4 regions of the Enterobacter sp. SA187 genome follow, and region 4 is predicted to be linked to each of the others. Evidence: predicted binding sites of a transcription regulator. Region 4 holds the regulator's gene; each other region holds the start of a gene.
The links. The regulator PhoB, encoded in region 4, activates phosphate uptake and scavenging genes when phosphate is short. The targets are predictions, from matches to a motif close to CTGTCATAAAACTGNCNNAT.
Positions count from the first base shown of each region.

Region 1: the regulator PhoB is predicted to act here: its motif matches at 4,355-4,374, upstream of BMF08_RS12670 (phosphoethanolamine transferase).
Region 2: the regulator PhoB is predicted to act here: its motif matches at 4,462-4,481, upstream of BMF08_RS18955 (PhoX family protein).
Region 3: the regulator PhoB is predicted to act here: its motif matches at 4,097-4,116, upstream of pstS (phosphate ABC transporter substrate-binding protein PstS).

Region 1 is NZ_CP019113.1:2,643,160-2,650,879, forward strand. It holds gene dps (DNA starvation/stationary phase protection protein Dps) at 1-486, opposite strand, end outside; gene rhtA (threonine/homoserine exporter RhtA) at 762-1,649, opposite strand; gene ompX (outer membrane protein OmpX) at 2,003-2,509, shown strand; gene BMF08_RS12670 (phosphoethanolamine transferase) at 2,591-4,174, opposite strand; gene mntS (manganase accumulation protein MntS) at 4,454-4,582, opposite strand; gene mntR (manganese-binding transcriptional regulator MntR) at 4,772-5,245, shown strand; gene BMF08_RS12685 (SLC13 family permease) at 5,242-6,351, shown strand; gene BMF08_RS12690 (HlyD family secretion protein) at 6,453-7,571, shown strand; gene BMF08_RS12695 (DHA2 family efflux MFS transporter permease subunit) at 7,568-7,720, shown strand, end outside.
Region 2 is NZ_CP019113.1:3,927,889-3,935,608, reverse strand. It holds gene BMF08_RS18965 (MdtB/MuxB family multidrug efflux RND transporter permease subunit) at 1-3,108, opposite strand, end outside; gene BMF08_RS18960 (MdtA/MuxA family multidrug efflux RND transporter periplasmic adaptor subunit) at 3,108-4,325, opposite strand; gene BMF08_RS18955 (PhoX family protein) at 4,541-6,514, shown strand; gene bla (class A beta-lactamase) at 6,609-7,463, opposite strand; gene yegD (molecular chaperone) at 7,468-7,720, opposite strand, start outside.
Region 3 is NZ_CP019113.1:1,121,244-1,128,963, reverse strand. It holds gene glmU (bifunctional UDP-N-acetylglucosamine diphosphorylase/glucosamine-1-phosphate N-acetyltransferase GlmU) at 468-1,838, shown strand; gene glmS (glutamine--fructose-6-phosphate transaminase (isomerizing)) at 2,050-3,879, shown strand; gene pstS (phosphate ABC transporter substrate-binding protein PstS) at 4,204-5,244, shown strand; gene pstC (phosphate ABC transporter permease PstC) at 5,385-6,344, shown strand; gene pstA (phosphate ABC transporter permease PstA) at 6,344-7,234, shown strand; gene pstB (phosphate ABC transporter ATP-binding protein PstB) at 7,282-7,720, shown strand, end outside.
Region 4 is NZ_CP019113.1:2,163,116-2,170,835, forward strand. It holds gene araJ (MFS transporter AraJ) at 1-864, opposite strand, end outside; gene sbcC (exonuclease subunit SbcC) at 928-4,083, opposite strand; gene sbcD (exonuclease subunit SbcD) at 4,080-5,282, opposite strand; gene phoB (phosphate response regulator transcription factor PhoB) at 5,480-6,169, shown strand; gene phoR (phosphate regulon sensor histidine kinase PhoR) at 6,191-7,486, shown strand.

The DNA.
Region 1 (7,720 bases), 480 kb from region 4:
AATGAACCACAGATACTGATCCAGGTCGCGTGATGCGGCGGTCAGAATGTCAGCGGTGTCTTCATCCTGCGCTTCGCTGATGGCTTTACGCACATCGTTTGCCACTACCGCGTAGCGGTCGGCCAGCTCTTTCAGGTGTTCCTGAACGGAATGAATGTCCAGCGGGTAGCTTTTCAGCGGGGTTTTGCTGTTGATAACCTGAGTGGTACCCAGCGCAACACCGCCCAGCTGTACAGCACGTTCTGCCATGGTATCCAGATGATCCACCAGGCCTGTACGGAAGCCATCCAGCATTTCGTGAACAGCGATAAAGTTTGCGCCGCGCATGTTCCAGTGCGCCTGCTTGGTGATCAGAGACAGGTCAATGAACTGGGCCACCTGACGATTCAGCAACTCGATAGTCGCTTTCTTATCGTTATCAGAGACATCATTGCGGGTATAAAGCAGATCGGAAGCTTTCGTTTTTACCAGTTTAGCGGTACTCATAATCTCATATCCTCTTGATGTTTATGTCCCGGGTAATTACTGGAACTAAGTATAGCAGCGGATCCTGGCTTTGCTTTTCGTCTCTGCCTATCGGTTTAATAGCGACAACGATAGGAAAAATTAAATCCTATTAAATTTCAGTGTTTTGATGGTTTTTTTAGGAATGATTCTTAATTCTGACCGGGACGGAAGAGTGTGAATAAATATTACTGAAAATAAAGCGAAACAGCGCAGGAATTATTCCGGGCGCTTCGCCTGGCGCCCGGAAATATAATTTAACTGATATCCACTTTCTCAATTTTCGCTTCACGGCGCAGCGTCAGGGTCGATCCCATGGACGCCGTAATGATAGCGAGCAGCGCCAGCCACTGGGTCAGCGTCAGGGTTTCCCCGAGGAAAACCATGCCCGACAGCGCCGCCAGTCCGGGTTCCATACTCATCAGCGTACCGAAGGTGCGGGTCGGCAGACGGGTTAGCGCCACCATCTCCAGCGAGTAGGGCAGCGCCGTGGAGAGGATCGCCACGCCCAGCCCCAGCGGTAAGACCGACCAGTGCCACAGAGCATCGCCCGCCTGCCAGACACCGACCGGCACAAACACCAGCGCGGCGATCAGCGAACCAATGGCCACCGTTGCCGGACCGTGTTCTTCCCCGGCACGCTGGCCGCTTAGTATATAGATAGCCCAGCAGGCTCCCGCGCCAAGGGCCAGCGCCGCACCGGTCAGATCAACATGTGAGACATCCTGGCCGAGGGGCAGCAGAAACCACAGTCCGAGCACCGCCAGCGCCACCCAGATAAAATCCACCGCGCGCCGGGACGCGAAGAGCGCCACCGCCAGCGGTCCGGTGAACTCCAGCGCCACCGCGATGCCCAGCGGCACCGTCTGGATAGATAAGTAAAAGAGATAGTTCATCGCCCCGAGGGATAATCCATAAAGCAGCAGCGGCTTGCGCTGCGCTTTAGTAAAACGTAAGCGCCACGGCTTGAAGATAACCACAAGGATCAGGGTGCCGAGGGCCAGACGCAGGGCGGTGACGCCGGGCGCGCCAATTAACGGAAAAAGCGATTTCGCCAGCGAAGCCCCGCTCTGTATAGAGAGCATGGCAATGAGGATCACCAGTACGGGCATCCATACCGGCGTTTTACGGGACAATCCAGGCATCCTTTCTCCTGTCAATTTATGTCAAACGAAGTAAAAGAAGGCAGTGTAATGGAAATACCTGCCCACGGTTGAACCTTCGTTGAAAAAAAGTCGCCGTAAATCCGTACAATAGGCCATAGTTGATGGATTAATCGCCGTTTGATTAGGATTAATCTGGATGAATATGTTGCGTTTCTCGCGTAAAAATAGCGTCCTGTGTGGGAAAACCGCTGCATTTTGAAAGAGATAGTCAGTGCTGGAAACGTTCTGTTACAGGAAAAGAGCCCTTAGACAACGTAAACCTCCAGGAGTTTCCTGACTATTTTTGATATATTTAAAACTTAGGATTTACTTGAAGCACATTTGAGGTGGTTATGAAAAAAATTGCATGTCTTTCAGCGCTGGCCGCGATTCTGGCCGTTACCGCAGGTTCCGCAGTAGCTGCATCCACCGTTTCTGGCGGTTACGCTCAGAGCGATGCGCAGGGCGTAGCGAACAAAACAAACGGTTTCAACCTGAAATACCGTTACGAAAATGATACTCCGCTGGGCTACATCGGTTCCTTCACTTACACCGAAAAAGATCGTACCGAAGACGGCGCTTATAACAAAGCACAGTACTACGGCGTGACCGGTGGTCCTGCTTTCCGTATCAACGACTGGGCCAGCATCTATGGCGTAGTGGGTGTTGGTTACGGTAAATTCCAGCAGCGCGAAGATGGCTTCAAAACCGCTGACACCAGCGATTATGGCTTCTCTTACGGTGCAGGTATGCAGTTCAACCCGATGGAAAACGTTGCTCTGGACGTGTCCTACGAGCAGAGCCGTATCCGTAGCGTTGACGTTGGCACCTGGATCGCAGGCGTTGGCTACCGCTTCTAATCACTTCTGTGATGATAAAAAATCCGCCCACGGGCGGATTTTTTTTTGCTCTATGGAAACGAATGGCTACGGTCACAGCGTTTACCGCGTTTTGGTCTCAAAAATATCCGTGCCCAGATGGGTGTAATCCACTTTCTGCAGTTTGAAATTCGTCACCCAGGTAGTGCCGCTTTTTTGCGAGGACATAAAACGGTATTTATTGGTGATCTCTTTTGCGCTGATGCCGGTCCACTGTGAGAAAAAGTTCAGGAAATCATTGGCCGAGCGACGGGCTTTGATCACGCGATGGGTCTTGTCATCGCTGGAAAGCACCATAAAGGGCACCTGGAAGTTCTGCTGGAAGGTGTCGCCATGGGCCAGATACTGCACATCTTTGCCGCGCTCTTTAATGGCAAGGCCATGATCCGAGAAATAGACCATCGAGAAACTGTCCCCCGCGCCCTGCAACTGCGCATAGAGTTTGCCGAGCAATTCATCGGTCTGGGTGATGGAATAGAGGTAGCAGGAGGTCTCTTTCGACTGCACAAACACCTTATATTTACCTTCGGTGCGATCGCAGGCCTGAGGGTGAGAACCCATCAGGTGCAGGACGATCAGCTGCGGCTGGCTGCGCGGCGTGGACAACACCTGGGCCGTCATTTTCAGCAGCGCCTCATCCTTGACGTTTTTATCCGCTTCGAAATCGCCGTTCTTCAGGAACTGCACTTCATCGGCGCGTTTCGCGATGCTGGCGATGGCGGTATCGTATTCGCCAATTTGTCCCTGATTGGAGAACCACCAGGTCTGGAATCCGGCGCGGTTCGCCAGGGTGACGAAGTTATCCTGGTATTGCGGTTTATCGTCCACCACGCGGTTCAGGGTCAGGCCGAGGGATTTTTGCGTCGAGCCGCTGGCGGCCACGTAGTCGGTAAAGAAGGTGCCGTTAACCTGGCTGGCGAAGGGCGTGTTATTCCAGTAGCCACCAAAGGCGCCCATCGCGTCGCGTCGCACGCTTTCGCCGATCACCACCACATAGGTATGATATTTCGGCTTCACGCCCAGCACTGTCCAGGTATCTTTCATGCCGGACAGCTCCGCCATGCGGGTCTGTTCTTCCCGCACTTCGCGGTTATTCACCACCACATCTTTCACGAAGCGCACTACCGGATAACCGGTGTCTTTCAGATGGAAGCCCCAGCCGTAGTAGAGGTTGCTTACCGGCTGCACGAACACTACCGCGAGACAGAAGGCGACCCCCAGATGATCCCATTTACCCCAGGCCGGACGTTCCGCCGCTTTGCGGCGCACGGCGATCACGCCAAGGCCAAAAATAAACAGGCCTATCACGTAGTTGTACCACGGGAAAATTGTCAGGATCTCCGTGGACTCTTCCATATTGGTGGAGTGCAGCGCCAGCAGGGTATTAAAGTTTGGCGCGCCATAAGCCTGGCCGAATGGATAGTAGGACGCCGCCACCAGGGTACAAAGGCCGATCAGCACTTTCTGTACCCGCGGGGCGTGACGCCATAGTAGCTGTAACACCAGTGCAAAGGCCACGGCATACAGCAGGCTGAAAGGATAGCCAAGGGCGTAGTTAATAAGTAAAGACTGCAAAAAATAAAAACCTGTCCACGGGCTGATGTTCAGCCCGCGCGCAGCGAGGGTTTCTTTTATGATTAAATTCATATGACACTATCGCGAAAACGCCATGTGCTCACCCTGGCGTCGAGGGTCAAAACCTGCGGGACAATGCGTGAAGAATGAGGAGGGGGCCGTCATCCGCAAGCCGCATTTGTGCAGGGCTGCGAGAAGATAGAGCGAGCCGCCATGAAGGTCAACAGGCGTCAGGGCTATGTTTTGCGATAATGGTTACAAAACCGACAAATAATAAGAAAATTCTATAGAAACGATCAGTATGACGGGGAGATGTGACAGAAAAATGAAGCGGCGTACCGCGACGCCGCGTTAGCGTGAAGGTTTATCGTCCGGCTGCGGTTTGCTGTGGAACATGTCACACAACAGATTAACCAGCAGTAAACGCACTTTAAAAGGGGAGTGACTGAACACGGCCATACATCTCCTGAATTCGTTCATTAGTTACCTCCTGTCCAGATAAAAACCATTCCGTCCGTGAAGGGTGACTGCATTACATACAGATATAGCATAGGCTATATTTTATAGCTATGGCTAATGCGTTAATTTTTTGTACTCCTCAGGCGATGGTTTACAATGGCCGCTCGCTTAGAGGATGCGGTATTCGCGTCACGTCAATGAGGAAGCACTATGAGTCGTCGCGCAGGTACGCCAACAATAAAAAAAGTGACGCAACTGGTTAATGTTGAAGAACATGTCGAAGGATTTCGCCAGGTTCGCGAGGCGCATCGCCGCGAGTTAATCGATGATTATGTTGAGTTGATTTCCGATCTGATCCGCGAAGTGGGCGAAGCGCGTCAGGTGGACATGGCGGCGCGGCTGGGCGTTTCGCAGCCGACGGTAGCCAAAATGTTAAAACGACTTGCCAGCGTAGGATTGATCGAACAGATCCCCTGGCGCGGCGTGTTCCTGACGCCGGAAGGGGAGACCCTGGCGCAGCAAAGCCGTGAGCGTCATCAGATTGTAGAAAGTTTCCTGCTGGTGCTCGGCGTCAGCCCGGATACCGCCCGCCGTGATGCGGAAGGGATGGAACATCACGTCAGTGAAGAAACTCTTGAGCGTTTCCGTCTGTTTACCCTGCAACAGGGGCAGAACGCAGAATGACGCTGCCTTTCGTGCGTGCGCTGGCCCGCGACCGATTCTTTCATCTGTTACTGCTGGTGGGCGTGCTCCTCAGCTTTTTCGTCCCCTTTGCCCCGGCGGGCTGGGGTAAAGCCATCGACTGGCACACCATTATTACCCTCAGCGGGCTGATGCTGCTGACCAAAGGCGTCGAGCTGTCGGGCTATTTCGATGTGGTGGGACGCCGCATGGTGCGCCGCTTCGCCACCGAACGCCGTCTGGCGATCTTTATGGTGCTGGCGGCGGCGCTGCTGTCGACCTTTCTGACCAACGATGTGGCGCTGTTCATTGTGGTGCCGCTGACCATCACGCTGAAAAAACTTTGTGAGATCCCGGTCAACCGGCTGATCATCTTCGAAGCGCTGGCGGTAAATGCCGGCTCGCTGCTTACGCCCATCGGCAACCCGCAAAATATCCTGCTATGGGGACGCTCCGGCCTGTCGTTTGCCGCCTTCTGCGCGCAGATGGCGCCGCTGGCGCTGGCGATGATGCTGACATTACTGGCGCTGTGCTGGTTTGCCTTCCCGAAAAAAGCCCTCAATTACCATAGCGGCAGCCAGAGCGCCGACTGGCAGCCGCGGCTGGTGTGGAGCTGTCTGGCGCTCTATATCGTGTTTCTTATTTCACTGGAGCTGAAACAGGAGCTGTGGGGGCTGGCGGCCATCGCTGTCGGTTTTCTGATCCTCGCACGCCGCGTGGTGCTGAGCGTCGACTGGACGCTGCTGCTGGTGTTTATGGCGATGTTTATCGACGTGCACCTGCTGATCCAGCTGCCGGTATTGCAGGGGGCGCTGAACGACGTCGGCAACTTATCCGCGCCCGGCCTGTGGCTCACCGCCATTGGCCTGTCGCAGTTTATCAGCAACGTTCCGGCCACCATTTTACTGCTTAACTATGTACCGCCGGATAAGCTGCTCGCCTGGGCGGTTAACGTCGGCGGTTTCGGGCTGCTGCCCGGCTCGCTGGCGAATCTCATCGCGCTGCGCATGGCGCAGGATCGCCGTATCTGGTGGCGTTTTCACCTCTGGTCGCTACCGCTGCTCGTCTGGGCGGCGCTGGTCGGCTACGGTCTTTTTATTCTCAGTTAGTGCTCAATTGTCAGTTTTTCCTGGCAAATGTATAGCAACCTCCTAACTTTAGTTAACGGCGCACCTGCCGCGCCGTTAACTGACAGGAACGTTGTAACGCTATGGCTGAGAACATGAACGCGTCTGACGAGACGCAAAAAGACGACAATAAAACCGACAATAATAACGAAAAAGCCGAACGCAAACGCCCCGGCAAAAAGCCGATTATTATTCTTGGCATCGTGGTGATCGTCATGGTGGTCGGCGCGCTGGTGTGGTGGCTGCTGACCCGCAATGAAGAAACCACCGACGACGCCTTCACCGATGGCGATGTGGTGACTATTGCGCCCAAGGTCGCGGGCTACGTGACCGAGCTGCGTGTGAAAGATAACCAGCGGGTGAAGAAGGGCGATCTGCTGGTGACCATCGATCCGCGCGATACCCGCGCCCAGCGCGATCAGGCGCAGGCCCAGCTGGGTCTGGCGACGGCGCAACTGCATCAGGCGCAGGCGCAGCTGGCGCTCTCGAAAGTGCAGTATCCCGCCCAGCGGGATGAAGCGCGCGCCCAGGTGCTGAAAGCGCAGGCAGATCTGGCCAATGCCGAGGCCGCGTACCGCCGTCAGCGCGGCGTCGATCCCCGCGCCACCACGCAACAAAATATTGATACCGCCAACGCGCAACTGCGCAGCGCGCAGGCCCAGCTGGCCAGCGCTAAGGCGCAGGCGGAAGTGGCCGAGCAGGTGCAGCTGCAAATTCGCCAGCAGGAAACTAACGTCGAAGCGCGCCAGCGTCAGGTCGATCAGGCGCGGGCGCAGCTGGAAAACGCCGAGCTGAATCTCTCCTATACCGAAGTGCGCGCGCCTTTCGACGGTTACGTCACCAAACGTAACGTGCAGACTGGCACCCTGGTGCAGGCGGGCAGCGCGTTGTTCTCGCTGGTGTCGCCGGACATCTGGGTGGTCGCTAACTTTAAAGAGTCGCAGCTGGAGCGTATGCGCCCCGGCAATAAAGTCACCATCAGCATCGACGCCTGGCCGGATATGGAGCTGGAAGGGCATATCGACAGTATTCAGCAGGGCAGCGGATCGCGTTTCTCCGCGTTCCCGGCAGAAAACGCCACCGGTAACTTTGTGAAGATCGTCCAGCGCGTGCCGGTGAAAATCGTCATCGACAAAGGGCTGGATCCCAACAAGCCGATGCCGCTGGGTCTGTCCGTTGAGCCGAAGGTTACGCTGGAATGACCGATCACAACCATGAAAGCTGGAAACCCGCCAGCAATCCGTGGGCGGTGGCGATTGTCGTCACCCTGGCGGTTTTTATGGAGATCCTCGACACCACTATCGTTAACGTGGCGCTGCCGCACGTCGCCGGATCGCTCTCCTCCAGCTAC
Region 2 (7,720 bases), 1.8 Mb from region 4:
ACGCGCCGGGAAACGGCGGCGCAGCGACAGCGCCAGCCGGTCGAACAGCAGGTAAATCACCGGTGTGGTAAAGAGCGTCAGCACCTGGCTCACCAGCAGACCGCCCACCATACCGATACCGAGCGGACGACGCAGCTCCGCGCCGACGCCAGTACTGAGCATCAGCGGCAGCGCGCCGAGCAGGGCGGCGAGGGTGGTCATCAGGATCGGCCGGAAACGCAGCAGGCAGGCCTGATAGATCGCCTCCCGTGGGGTCATGCCCTGTTCGCGCTCGGCGGCCAGCGCAAAGTCGATCATCATGATGGCGTTTTTCTTGACGATACCGATCAGCAAAATGATGCCGATAATGGCGATCACATCCAGTTCCGCCCCTGCCAGCATCAGCGCCATCAGCGCACCAACGCCTGCCGTGGGCAGCGTGGAGAGAATAGTGATCGGATGGATAAAGCTTTCGTACAGCACGCCGAGCACGATGTACATCGCCACCACCGCTGCGACGATCAGCCACACCGTACTGCCGAGGGCATCCTGGAAGGCCAGCGTACTGCCCTGGAACTGGGTGGTGATATCCGTCGGGAAGCTAATGGTTTTTTCCGTGTCCAGAATCGACTGCACCGCTTCGCCCAGCGAATAGCCGTCCTGCACGTTAAAGGAGATGGTGGTGGACGGGAACTGGTCGAGATGGTTGATCGACAGCGGGGTAAAGCGCTGTTCCACTTTCGCAATGGCGCTGAGCGGCACCACGCCGCCGTCGCTCCCCGTCAGCCGTACCGTGTCCAGCGCCGCCAGCCCTGGCGTTTGGGTGGTGTCGTGCTCCAGCACCACGCGGTACTGATTCGCCTGGGTGTAGATGGTGGAGATCAGCCGCTGCCCGAAGGCGTTATACAGGGCGTTATCCACATCCGCCATGCTGATGCCCAGGCGGCTGGCGCTGTCGCGATCGACGTTGATATAAGCCGCAAGGCCTTTGTCCTGCCAGTCGCTGCTCACATCCGCCAGCTGCGGCTGCGTTTGCAGCTTGCTCATCAGCTGCGGCACCCAGGTGCTGAGCGCCTCCAGCGACGTTGCCTGCAACGTAAACTGATACTGCGTGCGGCTGACGGTGGTGTCGATAGTCAGATCCTGGGTCGGTTGCAGGTAGAGCGCCACGCCGGGCACTTTTGCCACCGCGTTTTGCAGCCGCTCGATCACCTCCGGCACGCGGTCGTCGCGATCGTCCAGCGGTTTAAGGTTGATTTGCAGGCGTGAACTGTTCAGCGACGGGTTAGTGCCGTCAACGCCGACAAAGGCCGTCAGGCTTTCCACCGCCGGATCCTTCAACACAATATCGCTCACCTGGCGCTGGCGTTCGGCCATGCTGGCAAAGGACGCCGACTGCGGCGCCTGTAAGGTGCCCTGAATAATGCCATTATCCTGCACCGGGAAGAAGCCTTTCGGGATCATCACCCACAGCAACACCGACAGCAGCAGGGTGGCGAAGGTCACGCCCAGCGTCAGCCACGGATGGTTGAGCACTTTCGCCAGCCCGCGCCCGTAAGCGGCGATCACCCGTTCAAAAAAGCGCTCCGATGCGCGGGAGAAGCGGTTCTGCTTGCGCAGCGATTCGGCGCTCAACATGCGCGCGCACATCATCGGCGTCAGCGTCAGCGACACCACGGCGGAAATCAGAATCGCCACCGCCAGGGTGACGGCAAACTCGCGGAACAGCCGCCCGACGATGTCCCCCATAAACAGCAGCGGGATCAGCACCGCAATCAGCGACAGGGTTAAGGAGATGATGGTAAAGCCGATCTCCCCCGCGCCTTTCAGCGCCGCCGCCAGCGGCTTTTCGCCTTTTTCGATATAGCGGGAGATGTTTTCGATCACCACAATGGCGTCATCCACCACAAAGCCGGTGGCGATGGTCAGCGCCATCAGCGTCAGGTTATTGATGGAAAAATCGAGGAACACCATTACCGCAAAAGTGCCGATTAATGACAGCGGCACCGCGACGCCGGGAATAATGGTCGCCGGGACGTTACGCAAAAACAGATAGATGATCATCACCACCAGCGCGATGGCCAGCATCAGCTCAAACTGGGTGTCAGACACCGAGGCGCGAATATTGGTGGTGCGATCGGAAAGGACTTTTACCTCAACGGATTTCGGCAGGCTGGCGGTTAACTGCGGCAGCATGGCACGGATGCTGTCGGCGGTATCAAGAATATTGGCCCCCGGCTGGCGTTGCACGTTCATGACAATCGCCTGCTCTTTGTTGGCCCATGCGCCCAGCCAGCGGTTTTCCGCTCCCTGTTCGATGGTGGCGACGTCACCCAGGCGGATCGGCGCACCGTTCTGGTACGCGACAATCAGCTTACGGTACTCTTCGGCGGACTGCATCTGGTCGTTGGCTGACAGCGTCACTGCCCGCGTCGGGCCGTCGAGGCTGCCTTTGGCGGAGTTAACGTTAGCGCTGGTGATGGCGGTGCGAATGGTTTCGCTGGTCAGGCCGAGGGAAGCAATGGCCTGGGCGTTAAGTTTTACCCGCACCGCAGGACGCTGCCCGCCGGATAAGGTCACCAGACCGACGCCTGCCACCTGGGAAATTTTCTGCGCGACACGGGTTTCCACCATGTCTTCCACCTGCGTCATCGGCATGGCGCTGGAGGTTACGGCCAGCGTCATGATCGGCGGATCCGCAGGGTTCACTTTGTTATAGACCGGCGGGTTCGGCAGGTCCGACGGCAGCAGGTTAGTGGCGGCGTTGATCGCGGCCTGCACCTCCTGCTCGGCGACGTCCAGCGGCAGCGAAAGCTGGAACTGTAACGTCACCACCGACGCGCCGCCGGAGCTTTGCGACGACATCTGTTTTAAGCCGGACATCTGCCCGAACTGGCGCTCAAGGGGCGCGGTCACCGCAGAGGTCATCACATCCGGACTGGCGCCGGGGTAGAGGGTGACGACCTGAATGGTCGGGTAATCCACCTCCGGCAGGGCGGAAACGGGAAGAAACCGATAGCCGATGATCCCGGCGAGTAAAATCGCCACCATCAACAGCGTGGTGGCGACCGGACGTAAAATAAACAGACGGGACGGGCCGCCGGTGCGGCTGGGCGGTAACACCTGCATCAGGATTTCGCTCCTTTAGCGGTGCTTTTTGCCGGTGCGGCGCTGGCGTCGTGCGCGTCCACCACTTCCACTTTCGCCCCTTCGGTCAGACGGTCGATACCGTCGGTGACCACGCGATCCCCGGCGGAAAGCCCGGCGGCGATCACCACTTTCTGGCTGTCCTGAATGCCCGGCGTGACGGTGTGTTTGCTGACGGTGTTCTGATCGTTCAGCACCCAGACGAAATTGCCCTCGTTACCCATTTGCAGGGCGGCAGCCGGGATCACCACCGCGTCCTGTTCGGTATCCACCAGCATGCGCGCATTGACGAACTGGTTGGGGAACAGGGCGTCGTCCTGATTCTCAAAGCGGGCTTTAAGTTTGATGGTGCCGGTGGTGGCGTCGATCTGGTTATCCAGACTCAACAGGGTGCCGGTGCTCAGCTTCTGCTTGTTGGTGCGGTCCCAGGCTTCGACGCTCAGCGTCTGCCCGGCGTTGCGCGCTTTCACAATAGTGGCGATGTCGTTTTCCGGCAGGGTGAAGATCAGATCGATGGGGTGCGTCTGGGTGATCACCACAATACCGGTGGTATCACCGCTGGAAATCTGGTTGCCGACATCCACCTGTTTTAAGCCAACGCGACCGTCTATCGGCGCGGTGATGCGGCTCCAGTCCAGCTGTAACTGCGCGCTGGCGACGGCGGCTTCATCGGCCTTGATGGTGCCTTCGCTTTCGCTGACCAGCGCCTGCTGGGCATCCAGCTCCTGACGGGACACCAGATTAGTTTTCACCAGCTGCTGATAGCGGGCCAGATCGCGGCGGGCGTTTGCCAGCGTCGCTTTATCGCGGGCCAGTTGCCCCTGGGCCTGGGCAAGGGCGACCTTAAACTGGCTGGGATCGATTTCGGCGAGCAGATCGCCTTTTTTCACCTGCTGGCCTTCCTGGAAATGCACTGCCAGCAATTGACCGTCGACACGGCTGCGCACGGTAACGGTATTCGCGGCCGTAATGGTGCCAAGACCGCTCAGATAACGGGGCACGGCCTCGCGGGTGGCGGTGGCCGCCTGTACCGGCGCAAGTGAAGGGCCGCGCATGCCCGCGCCGTGACGTCCGGCTCCGGCCTGGCGCTGCTGTCCGGCGGGGGCGGCAGAATGAGCGTGCCAGTACCAGGCAGCGGCAAGGGCGGCGATGACCAGTCCTGCGAGAAGCATCCAGCGGGTATTATTACGGCCTTTCATCGTTATTCGTATCTCTTCCTGAAACATTAAGCAGAATGATACTAGTTTAGTAATGCCAGGCCGCAGAAAAATGGAGGAAATATGAAACACTGTGTGGATTTGTCCGAATGACAAGGGGCGGACGCTCTGCCTGCGACTGTTATAAAAATGTAATAAATAGTTTATAGACTGCTCAGCATTGTTATTTTCCCGTCCTCTGGTAACAGGAAGTCATTATGAGCAGGCCATTAAAATCCGTCTTCAAACAAGAACACAGTGAAGAGATCAGCAACACCAGCGCCAACCCGGTATTTTCGGACGTCAAGGACGTCTTTCTGTCACGCCGTCGCTTTTTGCAGATGGGGGCGGTCGCGGGCGCGGCGGTGTCTTTCCCGGCGCTGATGCGCGCGGAAAGCGCTTTTGCGGCCATGACGCAGCCGACGGCGCTGGCGAAAGCGGTGTCGCTGGGCTTTACCAGCATTCCTGTTTCCACTGCGGACACCGTAACGGTGCCGGAAGGCTACATCGCACGTCCATTCTATCGCTGGGGCGACGCCACCGGCATCAAAGGCATGATGCCGGAATTCAAATTCGACGCCAGCAACACCACTGAAGAACAGGCGGCGCAGGCGGGTATGCACCATGACGGCATGGCCTGGTTCAGCCTGCCGCGCGGTGAAGATAATGCCGCCCACGGCCTGCTGGCGATGAACCACGAATACATCGATAACGGCATGCTGTTTAAAGACGGCACCGCAGACTGGAACGCCGATAAAGTCCGTAAAGGGCAGAACGCCATGGGCGTGTCGGTGATCGAGGTGAAAAAGAGCGGCAGCGACTGGCAGGTGGTGCGCCCGTCAAACTATGCCCGCCGTATCACCGTTAATACGCCGATGGAGCTGTCCGGCCCGGCGCGTCATCACATGCTGATGAAAACCGCCGCCGATCCGCAGGGCGAGCGCGTGCTCGGCACCATGCAGAACTGCGCCAACGGCCATACGCCCTGGGGCACCTATCTCACCTGTGAAGAAAACTGGTCAGATATTTTTGTTAAACAAGCCGACCGCAACGCGCTGGAAAAACGTTATGGCATCGCCGACAGCGACGAGTCCTACCGCTGGAGCGAAGTGGACGAACGCTTTAACGTCGATAAAACCCCAAACGAACCGAACCGCTTTGGCTGGGTGGTTGAAATCGACCCGTACAATCCGACCTCCACGCCGCGCAAACACACCGCGCTGGGGCGCTTCAAGCACGAAGGCGCAGCGGTGACGCTGGCGGCGGACAAACGCGTCGTGGTCTATATGGGCGACGATCAGAAGTTCGAGTACATCTATAAATTTGTCTCGGATAAAAAATATGATGCGGGCAACCGTGACGCCAGCATGCAATTGCTGGAGTCAGGCACGCTCTATGTCGCGCGCTTTAATGAAGATGGCACCGGCGACTGGCTGCCGCTGGTCTTCGGACAGAACGGGCTGGATCAAAGCAAGGGCTTTGAAAGCCAGGGCGATGTGCTGATCAAAACCCGTCTGGCGGCGGACGCGGTGGGCGCGACGAAAATGGATCGCCCGGAGTGGATCGCCGTCGATCCTCACGCTGCCGGCAGCGTTTATTGCACGCTCACCAATAACAGCGATCGCGGCAAAGAGGGCAAAGCGCCGGTGGATGCGGCGAACCCGCGCGCCAATAACGTGTATGGACATATTATGCACTGGAGCGAAGATAACGCCGATCCGGCAGCGGCGCGCTTTAAATGGGATATTCTGGTGCTCGCCGGGCGTAACGATGGCGATAAGCCGGACGCGAAAGGCAATATGCAGGGCGCGGCCTTCGGCAGCCCGGACGGCCTGTCATTCGACCATCAGGGCGTGCTGTGGATCCAGACGGACGTCTCCTCCAGCACCATCAACCAGAAAGCTTACGAGGGGATGGGCAATAACCAGATGCTGGCGACCATTCCCGGCACCAATGATTATCGCCGTTTCCTGACCGGGCCGCGCGGCTGTGAGATCACCGGCATCGCTTTTACGCCGGACAACCGCACGCTGTTTATTAATATTCAGCATCCGGGAGAAGGCGGAGATGATGTTACCGATCCGGCGAATCCGCGCGCGGTGTCGAACTGGCCGGATAACCGGCCGGATGGGCGCCCGCGCTCGTCAACGGTGGTGATCACCAAAGCGGACGGCGGAGTGATTGGATCCTGAGTGGGTTTGTGCCGGGTGGCGCTGTCGCTTACCCGGCCTGGGTAATTTGCCGTTCCAGGCCCGGCAAGCGTAGCGCCGCCGGGCAATGGGCATATCACCACTGCTTAATCACCGCCTCGCCAATCGCCGCGATGGCTTTATTACGTTCATCCATGGTGGCCTTGCTGCCCGTCACATAAATCACCACAATGCGCGACGGCGTGCCGTCCGGCCCCAGGGCTGCAACAATGCCACGCGATCCCCGCTCACCGGCCCCGGTTTTATCGGCGATATACCAGCCCGCAGGCAGGACCGAGCGCAGCAGCGGCCCGGCGACCTTATCCTCTTCCATCCAGCGCGCTAACTGCTGCCGTGAAGCCGCCGTCAGGGTATCGCCCGTTAACAGCTGACGCAGGGTTTTCGCCATCGCCGTCGGGGTGGTGGTATCACGCACGTCCCCCGGCAGGGCTTCGTTCAGTTCCGGCTCCACGCGATCAAGACGCGTCGTCCCATCGCCGGTTTTGCGGATGAAATCTGTCAGCTTTTGCGGGCCGCCCAGCGTGGAGAGCAGCAGATTGGCCGCCGTGTTATCGCTCAGGGTGATGGCGGCATCGCACAGCTCCGCCACCGTCATGCCGTCCGCCAGGTGCTTTTCCGTTACCGGCGAGTAAGTGATGAGATCCGCTTTCTGCCAGGTCAGGCGGCGATTAAGCTGCTCCTGCCCGGCGTCAACGCGCGCCAGCACCGCGCCGCACAGCAGCACCTTAAAGGTGCTCATCATCGGAAAACGCTCATCCTGACGATAGCTGTTCAGCACCTTACCGGAAGCCAGATCCAGCTCCGCATAGCCCACACGCGCCGCGAGCGTGGTTTCCGCCTGTTTGACGGCAGAAAGCGTGTCGGCGCGGGCAAAACCGCACAGGCCCAGCGCAATAATTAATGGCATGACGATCAGATGAAACCGTGGCATAGCGTTATTTCCTTGTTGATCCAAACTGTACCTGCGCCCAGCGCGCCAGTCCGGCGGTAACCGAGCCGAAATCATCGCCGCCGGCAATCGGAATGCCCGGCAGTTTTTCCGCCAGCGCGCGTTTGATGAGCGGCGAACGGGCGCTGCCGCCGGTGAGGTAAATTACATCCGGCGTTTCATTGCTGCTGTCCAGCGCCAGCTGCACCTGTTCCAGAATACGCGCCAGCGGCTGGCTGAGTGCCGCTTCCAGGCCGTCG
Region 3 (7,720 bases), 1.0 Mb from region 4:
TATCGCTTTCTTCAACAACATGAACGTTTCTTTTGGTACTTTTAATCTGTAATCACGTAGTGCCGCCAATTAAAACGACAACCGCTGGTGGCGTGAACAGACATCAATAAAGGTCGCCCGAGGCGGCCTTTATGCTTTTAATAATTCAGTCAAAATATCCCCCGTTCGTACGGCTTCGCGCCCCGCTTAACTCCTCTATACTCACCTTTGCTGCTGTCAGCCTGGCTACGTTTTCTTTATTCATTCTGCGAAAAAATAAGTAAAACATCGGCATAACAACTTTACAGCCCGTGATATGTTCATTTTTTACGGTAAATGGCATCATGACGGCCGGAAAACGGGGCGCAGAAGGGGATTATTACCGGTCTGCTGGCATTTAATCTGCGACCCAATTCACGGCGAAAAAAATGTAGTATTTTCAATGTGAAAAAGTAAAAATTCACCCTCAAATTACAGTCAGGACGCGTATGTTGAACAGTGCTATGAGTGTGGTCATCCTTGCCGCTGGTAAAGGGACCCGCATGTATTCCGATCTTCCCAAAGTGCTGCACACCCTTGCAGGGAAAGCGATGGTCCAGCATGTCATTGATGCCGCGAATGAACTGGGCGCCAGCCGCGTTCATCTGGTTTACGGGCATGGCGGCGATTTGCTGAAGCAGACATTGCGCGACGATAAGCTGAACTGGGTGCTACAGGCTGAACAACTGGGCACCGGCCACGCTATGCAGATGGCTGCGCCGAACTTTGCTGATAACGAAGATATTTTGATGCTCTACGGCGATGTGCCGCTGATTTCGGTCGCCACTCTGCAACGCCTGCGTGACGCCAAACCGCAGAACGGCATTGGTTTACTGACGGTAAATCTCAGCGATCCAACCGGCTATGGCCGTATCACCCGCGAGAACGGTAAAGTGACCGGGATCGTAGAGCACAAAGATGCCACCGATGAGCAGCGTCAGATCCAGGAAATCAATACCGGCATTCTGATCGCCAATGGCGCAGACATGAAGCGCTGGCTGGCGAAACTGACCAACAACAATGCGCAGGGTGAATACTACATCACCGATATTATCTCGCTGGCTTATCACGAAGGGCGTGAAATTGCCGCCGTCCACCCGGAAAGGCTGAGCGAAGTGGAAGGCGTGAACAACCGCCTGCAGCTGTCCCGTCTGGAGCGCGTCTATCAGGCTGAGCAGGCTGAAAAGCTGCTGCTGGCAGGGGTTATGCTGCGCGATCCGGCGCGTTTCGATTTACGCGGCTCCCTGACCCACGGGCGCGATGTGGAAATCGATACTAACGTCATTCTCGAAGGTAACGTCACCCTGGGGCATCGCGTGAAGATCGGCGCAGGCTGCGTGATCAAAAACAGCGTGATTGGCGATGACTGCGAAATCAGTCCTTACAGCGTGGTGGAAGATGCTGAACTGGCCGCCGCCTGCACCATCGGCCCGTTTGCGCGTCTGCGTCCGGGTGCCGAGCTGCTGGAAGGCGCGCACGTCGGCAACTTCGTGGAAATGAAAAAAGCGCGTCTGGGTAAAGGCTCGAAAGCGGGTCATCTCACCTACCTGGGCGATGCGGAAATTGGCGATAACGTGAACATCGGCGCGGGCACAATCACCTGCAACTACGATGGCGCCAATAAGCATAAAACCATTATTGGCGATGACGTGTTTGTCGGCTCCGATACGCAGCTGGTGGCGCCGGTAACGGTAGCCAGTGGCGCAAGCATCGGCGCGGGCACCACGGTAACGAATGACATCGCGGAAAATGAACTGGTCATCAGCCGGGTACGTCAGACCCATATCAAGGGCTGGAAACGTCCGGTGAAGAAGAAGTAACAATGTGGCGGGTGGTGCTTCGCTAACCCGCCCTACGGTTTTCTGCCGGATAAACGTTAGTGCCATCCGGCAAAAAGGGATGAGGAGATAAACATATATCTCCCGCCCACCAGCAGTAACCATAAAAATAACCCCACTCTCTACAAGGCTCGGGGCGCCCGATACGGGCAAAACAGGTCGGCGACAACGCATCATTATCAGGAAATTAACTATGTGTGGAATTGTTGGCGCAGTCGCGCAGCGTGATATTGCTGAAATCCTTCTCGAAGGCTTACGTCGTCTGGAATATCGTGGTTATGACTCTGCGGGACTGGCCGTCGTCGATAACGAAGGGCACATGACCCGTCTGCGTCGTCTGGGTAAAGTTCAGATGCTGTCTCAGGCTGCGGAAGAACATCCGCTCCATGGCGGTACGGGGATCGCACATACACGCTGGGCAACCCACGGTGAACCTTCGGAAGGGAATGCGCACCCGCATGTGTCCGAACACATTGTGGTGGTCCATAACGGTATTATTGAGAACCATGAGCCGCTGCGTGAAGTATTGCAGGCACGTGGCTACGTCTTTGCCTCCGAAACCGATACCGAAGTGATTGCTCACCTCGTTCACTGGGAGCTGGAGCAGGGCGGCACGCTGCGTGACGCCGTGTTACGTGCCATCCCTCAGCTGCGCGGTGCCTACGGTACGGTGATCATGGATACCCGTCATCCGGATACTCTGCTGGCCGCCCGTTCCGGCAGCCCGCTGGTCATTGGCCTCGGCATGGGCGAAAACTTCATCGCTTCCGATCAGTTAGCTCTGCTGCCGGTCACCCGTCGCTTTATCTATCTGGAAGAAGGCGATATCGCTGAAGTTACGCGCCGCAGCGTGACCGTATTCGATAAGTCTGGCCATGAAGTTACGCGCCCGGACATCGAATCTAATCTGCAATACGACGCGGGCGATAAAGGTATCTATCGCCACTACATGCAAAAAGAGATTTATGAGCAGCCGAACGCCATCAAAAACACTCTGACCGGGCGTATCAGCCACGGCGAAGTGGATTTAAGCGAGCTGGGCGCGAATGCCAATGACATGCTGTCACAGGTTGAGCATATCCAGATCGTAGCCTGCGGCACCTCGTACAACTCCGGTATGGTGTCACGCTACTGGTTTGAATCCCTGGCGGGCGTGCCCTGTGACGTGGAGATCGCCTCTGAGTTCCGCTATCGCAAATCCGCGGTGCGTCGCAACAGCCTGATGATCACCCTGTCCCAGTCCGGTGAAACGGCAGATACCTTGGCCGCGCTGCGCTTGTCGAAAGAGCTGGGTTACCTCGGTTCGCTGGCGATCTGTAACGTGCCGGGCTCCTCGCTGGTGCGTGAATCCGATCTGGCGATGATGACCAACGCCGGGACTGAAATCGGTGTGGCTTCCACCAAAGCCTTCACCACCCAGTTAACGGTGCTGCTGATGCTGGTGGCGAAGTTAAGCCGTCTGAAAGGCATGGACGCGTCCATTGAGCATGACATTGTGCATGGTCTGCAGGCGCTGCCGAGCCGTATCGAGCAGATGCTGTCGCAGGACAAACGCATCGAAGCACTGGCAGAAGATTTCTCCGACAAGCATCACGCGCTGTTCCTTGGCCGTGGCGATCAGTATCCGATCGCGCTGGAAGGCGCGCTGAAGCTTAAAGAGATCTCCTATATCCATGCTGAAGCCTATGCGGCGGGCGAGCTGAAACACGGCCCGCTGGCGCTGATTGACGCCGATATGCCGGTCATCGTGGTGGCACCGAACAACGAACTGCTGGAAAAACTGAAATCCAACATTGAAGAAGTGCGCGCCCGTGGCGGCCAGCTGTACGTCTTCGCCGATCGTGATGCCGGTTTCAACAGCAGTGACAACATGCACATTATCGAAATGCCGCATGTGGAAGAGGTGATCGCACCGATTTTCTATACCGTGCCGCTGCAGTTACTGGCCTATCACGTTGCGCTGATCAAAGGCACCGACGTTGACCAGCCGCGTAACCTGGCAAAATCCGTTACGGTTGAGTAAATAAATCAAAGCCCCGTCTGCAAAGGCGGGGCTTTTACTGTCTGCGCTGTTCTGTTTTTATACACATTTGCGGCACCCTTCTTTATGACAAACTGTCATCTTCAGCTACTTTTAATCCTGTAATAAAAATAAAATCACGCTGTCATGCTCTGTTCATAAATCTTATAATTATTTGATTATAATGATTTTATTTTGGCTATCCCACCAGCAGCCCCGACTGTCATAAAACTGTCATATTTCATACATTTTACTGTCACCTGTTTGTCCTATTTTGCATACCGGAGCTACTCAAACAACGATTTACGAAATCTTGCAGGAGTCATTATGAAAGCCATGCGTACCACTGTCGCCACTGTTGTCGCTGCGACCTTATCTCTGAGCGCTTTTGCTGTTAACGCAGCAGCAAGCCTGACTGGCGCGGGTGCAACCTTCCCGGCGCCGGTGTATGCCAAATGGGCTGATACTTACCAGAAAGCCACCGGTAGCAAAGTAAACTACCAGGGTATCGGCTCCTCCGGCGGCGTGAAGCAAATTACCGCTAACACCGTTGATTTCGGCGCGTCTGATGCTCCGCTGTCTGATGAAAAACTGGCTCAGGAAGGCCTCTTCCAGTTCCCTACCGTGATCGGTGGCGTGGTGCTGGCGGTTAACCTGCAGGGCGTGAAATCCGGCGAACTGGTGCTGGACGGCAAAACCCTGGGTGATATTTACCTCGGCAAAATCAAAAAATGGGATGACGCCGCGATTGCGAAACTCAACCCAGGCCTGAAACTGCCTTCGCAGAACATCGCCGTTGTGCGTCGCGCTGATGGTTCCGGCACCTCTTTCGTGTTCACCAGCTACCTGGCGAAAGTGAACGAAGAGTGGAAATCTAAAATTGGTTCAGGCTCTACCGTAAACTGGCCGACCGGTCTGGGCGGTAAAGGCAACGACGGCATCGCCGCGTTCGTTCAGCGTCTGCCAGGCTCTATCGGTTACGTTGAATACGCCTACGCTAAACAGAACAACCTGGCTTACACCAAACTGGTGTCTGCGGATGGCAAACCGGTATCCCCGACCGAAGAAAGCTTCTCTAACGCCGCCAAAGGCGTGGACTGGAGCAAAACCTTCGCTCAGGACCTGACTAACCAGAAAGGCGATGACGCGTGGCCGATCACCTCCACCACCTTCATTCTGATCCACAAAGAGCAGAAGAAACCTGAGCAGGGCGCAGAAGTGCTGAAGTTCTTTGACTGGGCTTATAAAGATGGCGCTAAACAGGCGAATGACCTGGATTACGCTACCCTGCCGGACAACGTGGTTGAGCAGATCCGTGCGGCATGGAAAACCAACGTGAAAGACAGCAGCGGTAAAGCGCTGTACTAAGCAAAGTAGTTAATGATGGCGGATGGCGCTTTCGCTTATCCGCCCTACAAAAATCCGCTAACATGCTTTTTTTGTAGGCCCGGTAAGCGGCGACGCCACCGGGCATCGTTCAAAACAGAGTTCAACTAAAAGAGTGACCTATGGCTGCAACTAAGCCCGCTTTTAACCCACCGGGTAAACAAGGCGACATGATCTTCAGCGCACTGGTAAAACTGGCTGCGCTGATTGTGCTATTGCTGCTGGGCGGCATTATTGTGTCGCTTATTTTCTCCTCCTGGCCAAGCATCCAGAAGTTTGGTTTCTCTTTCCTGTGGACCAAAGACTGGGACGCGCCTAACGATATTTACGGGGCGTTAGTGCCAATTTACGGCACGCTGGTAACCTCATTTATCGCGCTGCTGATCGCCGTTCCGGTGAGTTTCGGCATTGCCCTGTTTCTGACTGAACTGGCGCCTGGCTGGCTGCGTCGCCCGCTCGGTATCGCCATTGAACTGCTGGCGGCTATCCCCAGTATCGTTTACGGCATGTGGGGGCTGTTCATCTTCGCGCCCTTGTTTGCGAAATATTTCCAGGAGCCGGTCGGCAACGTACTGTCGAACATTCCGTTTGTGGGCGCGCTCTTCTCCGGCCCGGCATTCGGTATCGGTATTCTGGCAGCCGGGGTGATCCTCGCCATCATGATCATTCCGTACATCGCCTCCGTAATGCGCGACGTGTTCGAACAAACGCCGGTGATGATGAAAGAATCGGCATACGGCATCGGCTGCACCACCTGGGAAGTGATCTGGCGCATTGTTCTGCCGTTCACCAAAAATGGGGTCATCGGCGGCGTGATGCTTGGCCTTGGCCGCGCGCTGGGTGAAACCATGGCGGTGACTTTTATCATCGGCAACACCTACCAGCTCGACAGCGCCTCGCTGTATATGCCTGGCAACAGCATTACCTCTGCGCTGGCAAACGAATTTGCGGAAGCCGAATCCGGCCTGCACGTTTCGGCGCTGATGGAGCTGGGGCTGATCCTCTTTGTGATCACCTTTATCGTGCTGGCGATTTCTAAGGTCATGATCATGCGCCTGGCGAAAAACGAGGGGGCACGATAATGGCGACGCTCGAAATGCAAAACACCACGGCTCTGGCGGAATCACGTCGTAAAATGCAGGCCCGTCGTCGTCTCAAGAACCGTATCGCGCTGACGCTCTCGATGGCGACCATGGCGTTCGGTCTGTTCTGGCTGGTCTGGATCCTGTTTTCCACGGTGACGCGCGGTATCGATGGCATGTCGCTGGCGTTATTCACCGAAATGACGCCGCCGCCTAATACGGCGGGTGGGGGCCTGGCAAACGCCCTGGCGGGCAGCGGCCTGTTAATTTTCTGGGCCACCGCAATCGGGACGCCGCTGGGCATTATGGCCGGTATTTATCTGGCGGAGTATGGCCGCAAATCCTGGCTGTCAGAAGTGATCCGTTTCATTAACGATATTCTGCTCTCTGCGCCGTCGATTGTGGTTGGTCTGTTCGTTTACACCATTGTGGTGGCGCAGATGGAGCACTTCTCTGGCTGGGCAGGCGTGATCGCGCTGGCGCTGTTGCAGGTGCCGATTGTCATCCGTACCACGGAGAACATGCTGAAACTGGTGCCGGACAGCCTGCGTGAAGCGGCTTATGCGCTGGGCACGCCTAAGTGGAAGATGATCTCTTCCATTACGTTAAAAGCCTCTGTTTCCGGCATCCTGACCGGCATCCTGCTGGCCGTTGCGCGTATCGCCGGTGAAACCGCGCCGCTGCTGTTTACCGCGCTCTCCAACCAGTTCTGGAGCACGGACATGATGCAGCCTATCGCCAACCTACCGGTGACAATTTTCAAATTTGCCATGAGTCCGTTTGCCGAGTGGCAGGAACTGGCCTGGGCAGGCGTGCTGATTATCACCCTGTGCGTACTGTTGCTGAACATTCTGGCGCGCGTGATCTTCGCGAAGAAGAAACACGGTTAATATTTTGCGGCGGGGCCATGGGCCGCGCCGAATGAGGAAAGAGTAAAATGAGTATGGTTGAGACTGCATCCGGTAAGATCCAGGTTCGTGATTTGAACTTCTATTACGGGAAATTCCATGCCCTGAAAAATATCAGTCTGGATATTGCCAAAAACCAGGTGACGGCGTTTATCGGCCCGTCAGGCTGTGGCAAATCCACCCTGCTGCGTACTTTTAACAAAATGTACTCGCTCTACCCGGAGCAGCGTGCAGAAGGCGAAATCCTGCTGGATGGCGACAATATTCTCACCAATACCCAGGACATCGCGCTGCTGCGCGCCAAAGTCGGTATGGTCTTCCAGAAGCCGACGCCGTTCCCGATGTCGATTTACGACAACATCGCCTTCGGCGTACGCCTGTTTGAAAAGCTCTCCCGCACCGACATGGACGAGCGCGTCCAGTGGGCGCTGACCAAGGCCGCGTTATGGAATGAAACCAAAGATAAAC
Region 4 (7,720 bases):
GTTCCACGCGAAGAAGAAGATCAGCGCCAGCGCAATGGCAATCACCAGATCGGTCGTCATGGCGATGCGCAGCGGCGTAAACCAGCGCGACAGCTTGCCGCTCAGCATATTACCCAGCACCATTCCCAGTCCCACCAGCATCATGATCGCCGGCATGGTGGTTTCTGCGTAGCCGGAGACGAAGATCATCAGCGGTTTGATATAGCTGAACCAGGCGAAAACCCCGGCGTTGCCGAACAGGGTGGCGGCAAAAATCAGCCAGGGCGCAGGGGATTTGAGGAAGCGGAACTGCGCGGAGAGGGTGGTTTTGGCCTCGTCAGCGATATCCGGGATCCACATCAGGATCGACACCATCACCGCAATGTTAAAGGCCGCAATCAGCCAGAAGGTATAGCGCCAGCTGAATTCATGGCTCAGCCAGGTGCCAATCGGCACGCCGATCAGATTGGCAATGGTCATGCCGGAGATCATCCCTGCGACGGCGGCGGTGACGCGTCCGGGCTGCGCGACTTTGGTGAGAATGATCGCCCCGACGCCAAAAAACGCGCCGTGGGGAAAACCGGACACCAGTCTGCCAATCGCCAGCATTACATAGGACGAGGAGAGGGTGAAAATCACGTTGCCCGCCAGACACAGCAGCGCCAGAAACACCATGATATGTTTCAGCGAAAAGCGGTTAGAGAACAGGGCGATGATCGGCGCGCCCAGCACCACCCCCAGCGCATACCAGGAGATCATATGGCCCGCGGCGGGAATGCTGATCTGCACATCCTTCGCCAGCTCCGTCAGCACGCCCATAATGCCGAACTCTGCCATTCCCAGCCCGAACGTCCCGAGCGCCAGCGAAACAATCACTTTTTTGATACTACCCGACACGGCAATCATCCTTAAGAAAAACCCCCGCCCGGCTGGACGAGGGGAAACGCCTTATTCTACGGCCCAGGCTTTATCCAGCTTGCTGTAACCCAGCCCGTTAATTTTACGTACTTTGATCTGCACCGGGATGCGCTCTTTCATCGCCTCGACGTGGCTTATCACGCCGATGGTTTTGCCGGTGGCGTTAAGGGCGTCTAGCGCATCCAGCGCGGTGTCCAGCGTTTCGCTGTCCAGCGTGCCGAACCCTTCATCAAGGAACAGCGAATCAATACGCGTTTTATGGCTAACCAGGTCCGACAGCGCCAGCGCCAGTGCCAGGCTGACGAGGAAACTCTCTCCGCCGGACAGGGTACGGGTATCGCGCACCGCGTCCGCCTGCCAGGTATCCACCACTTCCAGCTCCAGCGCTTCGCTGGCCTTGCGCTTGAGCAGGTATCGCCCGTGCAGGCGGGTGAGCTGATTATTCGCCAGCCACACCAGATTATCGAGCGTCAGCCCCTGGGCGAATTTACGGAATTTATCGCCTTCTTTCGAGCCGATCAGCGCATTGAGATACGCCCAGTCTTCCACATATTCCGCATTTTGCTGGATGCTCTGCATCAGCGCTAACTGCCGCTGGCGGTTTTCGGCGTCCTGTTTCAGCTGCTGGCGGATCTCGCCCTGGCGGGTGGTGTTTTCCCGCAGCTGCTGTGCCACTGCTGAAAGCTGCGCGACCAGCGCGTCGATTTCGGCGTCGTCCGCCAGCGTCGGTGGACGGGACGCCAGATGCTGCGCCAGCGCGCTTTCGGCCTGGCTATAGAGCGTGCTTTGCTGCTGATGCGCCCGCTCAAGCTGCTGCTGACGCTGCTCCAGCGCCTGCCGCTGCGCATCGTCCAGCAGCGCGCCCAGGAAAGCGGCCTCGTCCGCAAAAGGACTGGCGGCCAGCGCCGCGCTGAACTGTGAGCGCGCCTGTTCCTGCTGTCTGTCGAGCTGGCGTATCTGCTCCTGCAACAGGCGCAGCTGGCCTTCCAGCGTACTGGCCTCGCTGTAAAGCGTCTGCCAGTTGCCCAGCGCGGCGGCGTGTTGCTGCTCCGGCAGGGGCGGCGGCGTGGTGCCGTCATCGGCGAGCGTTGCCAGCAGGCTGTCGAGGCGGCTCAGTTGTTCCCGCAGCTGTGGCAGTTTGTCATGCTGCTGCTGCCAGCGCTGCGACTCTTCCTGCCGCGCCGCCAGCCAGGCCGCTTCGTCGCTCACCGCCGGGCGCGTCAGGCCCAGCTGTGCCAGCGCGGTGTCCAGCGCATCGCGCTGCCGGGCGATCTCCGCCGCCAGCTGCGCATCCCGCTGCTGCTCTTTATGCAGCCTTGCTTCCAGGGTTAAGCGTTCATTCAGCTGGCGCAGCTGCTGCTCATGCTGATCCTGCTCCGCCAGCCAGCCGCTCACGTCGTCCTGCGGCGTCAGCGCGATGTTCAGCGCCGCGCACTGCTGCTGCCAGCGGGCGTGAAGCGTGGCGCTTTCCTCCTGAATCGCGGTAAGAGCCGCGGCGAGTTTGTCCCGGTGCTGACGCTGGGTATCCAGCTGGCCTTTCAGGGCAAAACCCTGTTCGCGCAGGCTTTCCACCTCTTTTTTCAGCGCCGCCAGCCGCTGCTGATTTTCGCCCGGCTGCAATGCCTGATAGGCCGCCACGGCAGGATGCGACGTGGATCCGCACAGCGGGCAGGGCGTATCCGGTTGCAGGTTCGCGCGTTCCGCTTCGAGGCGCAGGATCAGCTTTTCCTGCTCCACCAGCTTTTCCACATCGCTTTCATGCTGGCGCTTGTCTTTATATTGCTGACGAATAGCCCCAAGCCGCAGATCCCAGGCCGCGATCTGCGTGTCCATCTCCGCCAGTTCCTGCTGCTGTTGCGCCTGACGTTTTGCCAGCGCAGCAAACTGCGGGTGCAGCATCGCCAGCTGTTGACGCCCGCTGCGGCCCGCTAAGTGCTGTTGTAAATGAGCGCTTACTTCTTCCAGATTCAGATTCAGCGGGGAAGGCGGCAGGGCGGCGAGCGCCTGTTCTGTTGTACGGAGTGTATTTTGCAGCTCCGCCCGCTGTTTTTCATCCCGCTGCTGCTGGGCAAAGGTCAGACGCCAGCCCGCCAGTTCCGCGCTCCATAAGCGAAAACGATCGTTTTCGCTGAGCCACTGCTGCACCTGCGCCACATCGTTTTTCAGGGTGGTAGCGGTGATATTCGCCAGTTGCCAGGTCTGTTGCAGCCCGGTGCGCACCTGTTGTAAGCGAGTATTCACATTTTCGTGCTGGCCCTGCGCGTGGCGCAACGCCTGCTGGCGTTCCTGTAACTGCTGCCAGTGGGGACGTAATTTTTCCGCAGGCAGGGCGCGGGTCAGCTTTTCCAGTTCCGGGGCGGCGGCCTGTAATGCCGCATGCGCGGCGGTCAGCGCCTCCTGCGCCCGCTGGCGTTCGCCGCTCAGCCGGTGGCTTTCACTCAGCCACTGATGATGTCCCTGCGCCTGCTGCTGCCCGGCGAGCAGCTGTTTTTCTTCGTCAGTAAGTGCCTGCAAACCTGCGCTGAGCGTCTGTGCCTGTTCGTCGCTTAACAGCTGCACGCCGTCGGCCTGGGCCTGGAGTTTTTCCAGCTCCAGTCGCGCGGTTTTATGCTTTTCGAAGACCATCGCGGAGATCTGACCGTAGATCTCGGTACCGGTCAGCTCTTCCAGCAGTTCAGCGCGCTCTCGGGGTTTGGCATTCAGGAAGGCCGCAAACTGACCCTGGGAGAGCAGCATCGAGCGGGTGAAACGACCATAGTCCAGCCCGGTCAGGGTGGCAGTCAGATCCAGCTTGTCTTTCACTTTATCGGCAAGGATTTTGCCATCGGCGCACAGCGCCAGCTCCACGCGCGGGGCCTGCAAATTGCCATCCGGCTGATTGCGGGCGCGGTTCTGGCTCCAAAAAGCGCGGTAAGCCACGCCTTTGACCTCAAACTCCACTTCCGCCAGACATTCAGCGGTATCGCGGGTCATCAGATCGTTTTGCGACTGGGAGACGCTGCTCAGACGCGGCGTTTCGTGATACAGCGCCAGACAGATGGCGTCGAGCAGGGTGGTTTTGCCCGCCCCCGTCGGCCCGGTGATGGCAAACAGCCCATTACTGGCGAACGGCTCGGCGGTGAAATCGATTTTCCATTCCCCTTTCAGGGAGTTGATATTTTTCAGGCGCAGACTGAGGATCTTCATGCGTCGTCTTCCTCCGTCAGGGCGTCAACGGTTTGCGCGAACAGCGTCTGTAAACGCGCGTTTTGCGCCTCGTCGAGGCTTTCCAGCGCCAGCCGCCGCTCAAAGACTTCTTCCACCTTCAGTTCGCTCAGGGTTTCGCGCAGTTCGCCCGCCAGCAGACGTTCGCGCTGCTCCCGGCTGCGGCGCACCAGCAACACTTCCACCGGCAGATCCCCGGTAAGCGCCTGGATTTTCCGTTGCGCGTCGGCCAGGTATTCGTCGGTGGTGATTTCAATATCCAGCCACACCGGCGGGCTGACCGGCTGGTCGCGCCATTGCTCAAGCTGTTCGCCGATAGCCGCCAGATCGCCTTTGATCACCGCCAGTTGCTGGGTAACCGGCACCGTCAGCGGCGTCACCTCCGTCAGCCTGCCGTCGCTGAAAGTCACCAGATTGACGCTTTTGGGCCTGCCGGTTTCATCAAAACTTAACGCGATGGGGGAGCCGCAATAACGGATATGTTCCTGACCGCCCACCAGCTGCGGGCGATGAATATGGCCGAGAGCAAGATAATCCACCGGCGGGAAGTTCTGCGCCGGAAAGGCGTCCAGCGTGCCGATATAAATGTCACGCACCGCGTCACTTTTGCTGGCTCCGACGGTGGTCAGATGGCCGCTGGCAATAACCGGCAGCCTCTGCTCCCCGCGCAGGGCGCAGGCGTCTTCATACTGCTGCTGGTAATACGCTGTGATGCTGGTCAGCAAAAGCTGTTGTTTCTGACTGCCGGATAACCCGGCCTGGCTTAGCACGATGTCGCGCGGGCGTAAAAACGGCACCGGGCAGAACACCGCGCCCGGCGTGCCGTCACGGCGTTTGAGCATAAAGGGCGCGCTGCCCGCGGTGGCGACCACGGTGGTGTTTAAAAAGGCGAGAATTTCGCGGGATTCGTTGAGCGTGGCGACGGAATCGTGGTTACCCGCCAGCACCACCAGGTGACAGCCGGTTTGCTGTAGATTCACCACAAAGCGGTTATAGAGTTCGCGGGCATAGCTCGGCGGCGAGCCGGTATCAAAAATGTCGCCTGCGACAATAATCACATCCACCTGCTGTTCTTCCGCGGTTTTCAGCAGCCAGTCAAGAAAGGCGGCATGTTCAGCGGCCCGGCTTTTGCTGTAAAAGTTTTGACCCAGGTGCCAGTCAGAGGTATGAAGAAGACGCATAACGATCCCATGGCAAAAAAGCGTGAAGCCGATTATAAACGTTAAGCGGCGTGAAGATAGTTATCGGTTTTTTCACGAGTGTCATAAAACAACGGCTTGAGTCATCAGGCAGTCATCATTTTCATAAATCTGTCATAAATCTGACGCATAATGCCACCGCAACATATACTGGCGACTTAATAAATACAGGGCAAATTATGGCGAGACGCATTCTGGTCGTGGAAGATGAAGCTCCAATTCGTGAAATGGTATGCTTTGTCCTCGAGCAAAACGGCTTCCAGCCTGTCGAAGCGGAAGATTATGACAGCGCGGTGAACCAGTTGAATGAACCCTGGCCCGATCTCATTTTGCTCGACTGGATGCTACCGGGCGGTTCCGGTATTCAGTTTATCAAACATGTGAAGCGTGAAGCCCTGACCCGTGATATTCCGGTGATGATGCTTACCGCCCGCGGCGAGGAAGAAGATCGCGTACGTGGTCTGGAAACCGGGGCGGATGATTACATCACCAAGCCGTTCTCGCCAAAAGAGCTGGTGGCGCGTATTAAAGCCGTGATGCGCCGCATCTCGCCGATGGCGGTGGAAGAGGTGATCGAAATGCAGGGGTTAAGCCTGGATCCCACTTCCCACCGCGTGATGACCGGCGAAAATCCCCTTGATATGGGGCCTACCGAATTTAAGCTTTTACACTTCTTTATGACCCATCCGGAGCGTGTCTACAGCCGTGAACAGTTGCTGAACCATGTGTGGGGCACCAACGTTTACGTTGAAGATCGCACGGTTGACGTGCATATTCGCCGCCTGCGTAAAGCGCTGGAACATAGCGGCCACGATCGTATGGTACAGACCGTCCGCGGTACGGGTTATCGTTTTTCGACCCGTTTCTAACATCTGAAGGGAGTGTGACGCGTGCTGGAACGGCTGTCATGGAAAAGGCTGGTGCTGGAGCTGGTGCTGTGTTGCATCCCGGCGCTGGTGCTCGGCGCCATATTTGGTTATCTGCCGTGGTTTTTGCTGGCGGCCGTCACCGGATTACTGGTCTGGCATTTCTGGAACTTACTGCAACTCTCCTGGTGGCTCTGGGTGGACAGAAGCATGACGCCGCCGCCGGGCCACGGTAGCTGGGAGCCGCTGTTATACGGGCTGCACCAGATGCAGATGCGTAACAAAAAACGCCGTCGCGAACTGGGCAGCCTGATCAAACGCTTCCGCAGCGGCGCGGAGTCGCTGCCGGACGCCGTGGTGCTTACCACCGCAGAAGGCGTGATCTTCTGGTGTAACGGTCTGGCCCAGCAATTGCTGGGTCTGCGCTGGCCGGACGATAACGGCCAGAACATCCTCAACCTGCTGCGTTATCCCGAATTCACCCAGTACCTGAAGCGTCAGGAATTCCTTAAGCCCCTTAATCTGGTGCTGAATAATGGCCGCCATCTGGAAATTCGCGTCATGCCCTACAGCGATCAGCAATTGCTGATGGTGGCGCGTGATGTCACGCAGATGCATCAGCTGGAAGGCGCGCGACGTAACTTCTTCGCCAACGTCAGCCATGAACTGCGCACGCCATTGACGGTGTTACAGGGTTATCTGGAGATGATGCAGGAGCAGACGCTGGAAGGCGCGCCCCGTGAAAAAGCGCTGCATACTATGCGCGAGCAGACCTCACGTATGGAAGGGCTGGTGCGCCAGCTGCTGACGCTCTCTAAAATTGAAGCCTCGCCGGTGCAACTGCTGAACGAAACCATTGATGTGCCGATGATGCTGCGGGTGGTGGAGCGGGAAGCGCAAACCCTCAGCCAGCAAAAGCAGACTATTGAGTTCCACATCGACAGCTCGCTGAAAGTGCTGGGCAGTGAAGATCAGCTGCGTAGCGCCATCTCTAACCTGGTGTATAACGCGGTCAACCATACGCCCCCCGCCACCCATATTGTGGTGAGCTGGAAGCGCGTACCCCACGGCGCAGAATTTTGCGTTGAAGATAACGGACCGGGGATCGCGGCCGAGCACATTCCGCGCCTGACGGAGCGTTTCTACCGGGTGGATAAAGCGCGATCCCGGCAGACCGGCGGCAGTGGGCTTGGGCTGGCCATCGTTAAACATGCGGTCAATCATCACGACAGCCGCCTCAATATTACCAGCACGCCAGGGCAGGGCACGCGTTTCAGTTTTATTCTGCCGGAACGTTTGATCGCCAAAAACAGCGCCTGACGCCCCGACTGTCAGCTTATCTTTCCGCAGGCCAGCTAATGCTGGCCTGTTTGCGTTCCGGTTCACCTTTTTCTGACCGATTATTGTACGGCTGATGATTTTTTGTTCGCATGATAAGCCATGTGTTTTTCTTATACATAGCGTTTTGAACTGGTAACCATATAGGTAGCAGCAGATCCATCTGGTTTTACGATCCCGTCTTGCCTTTAAACGTTATAAGCGTTTAAATTGCGC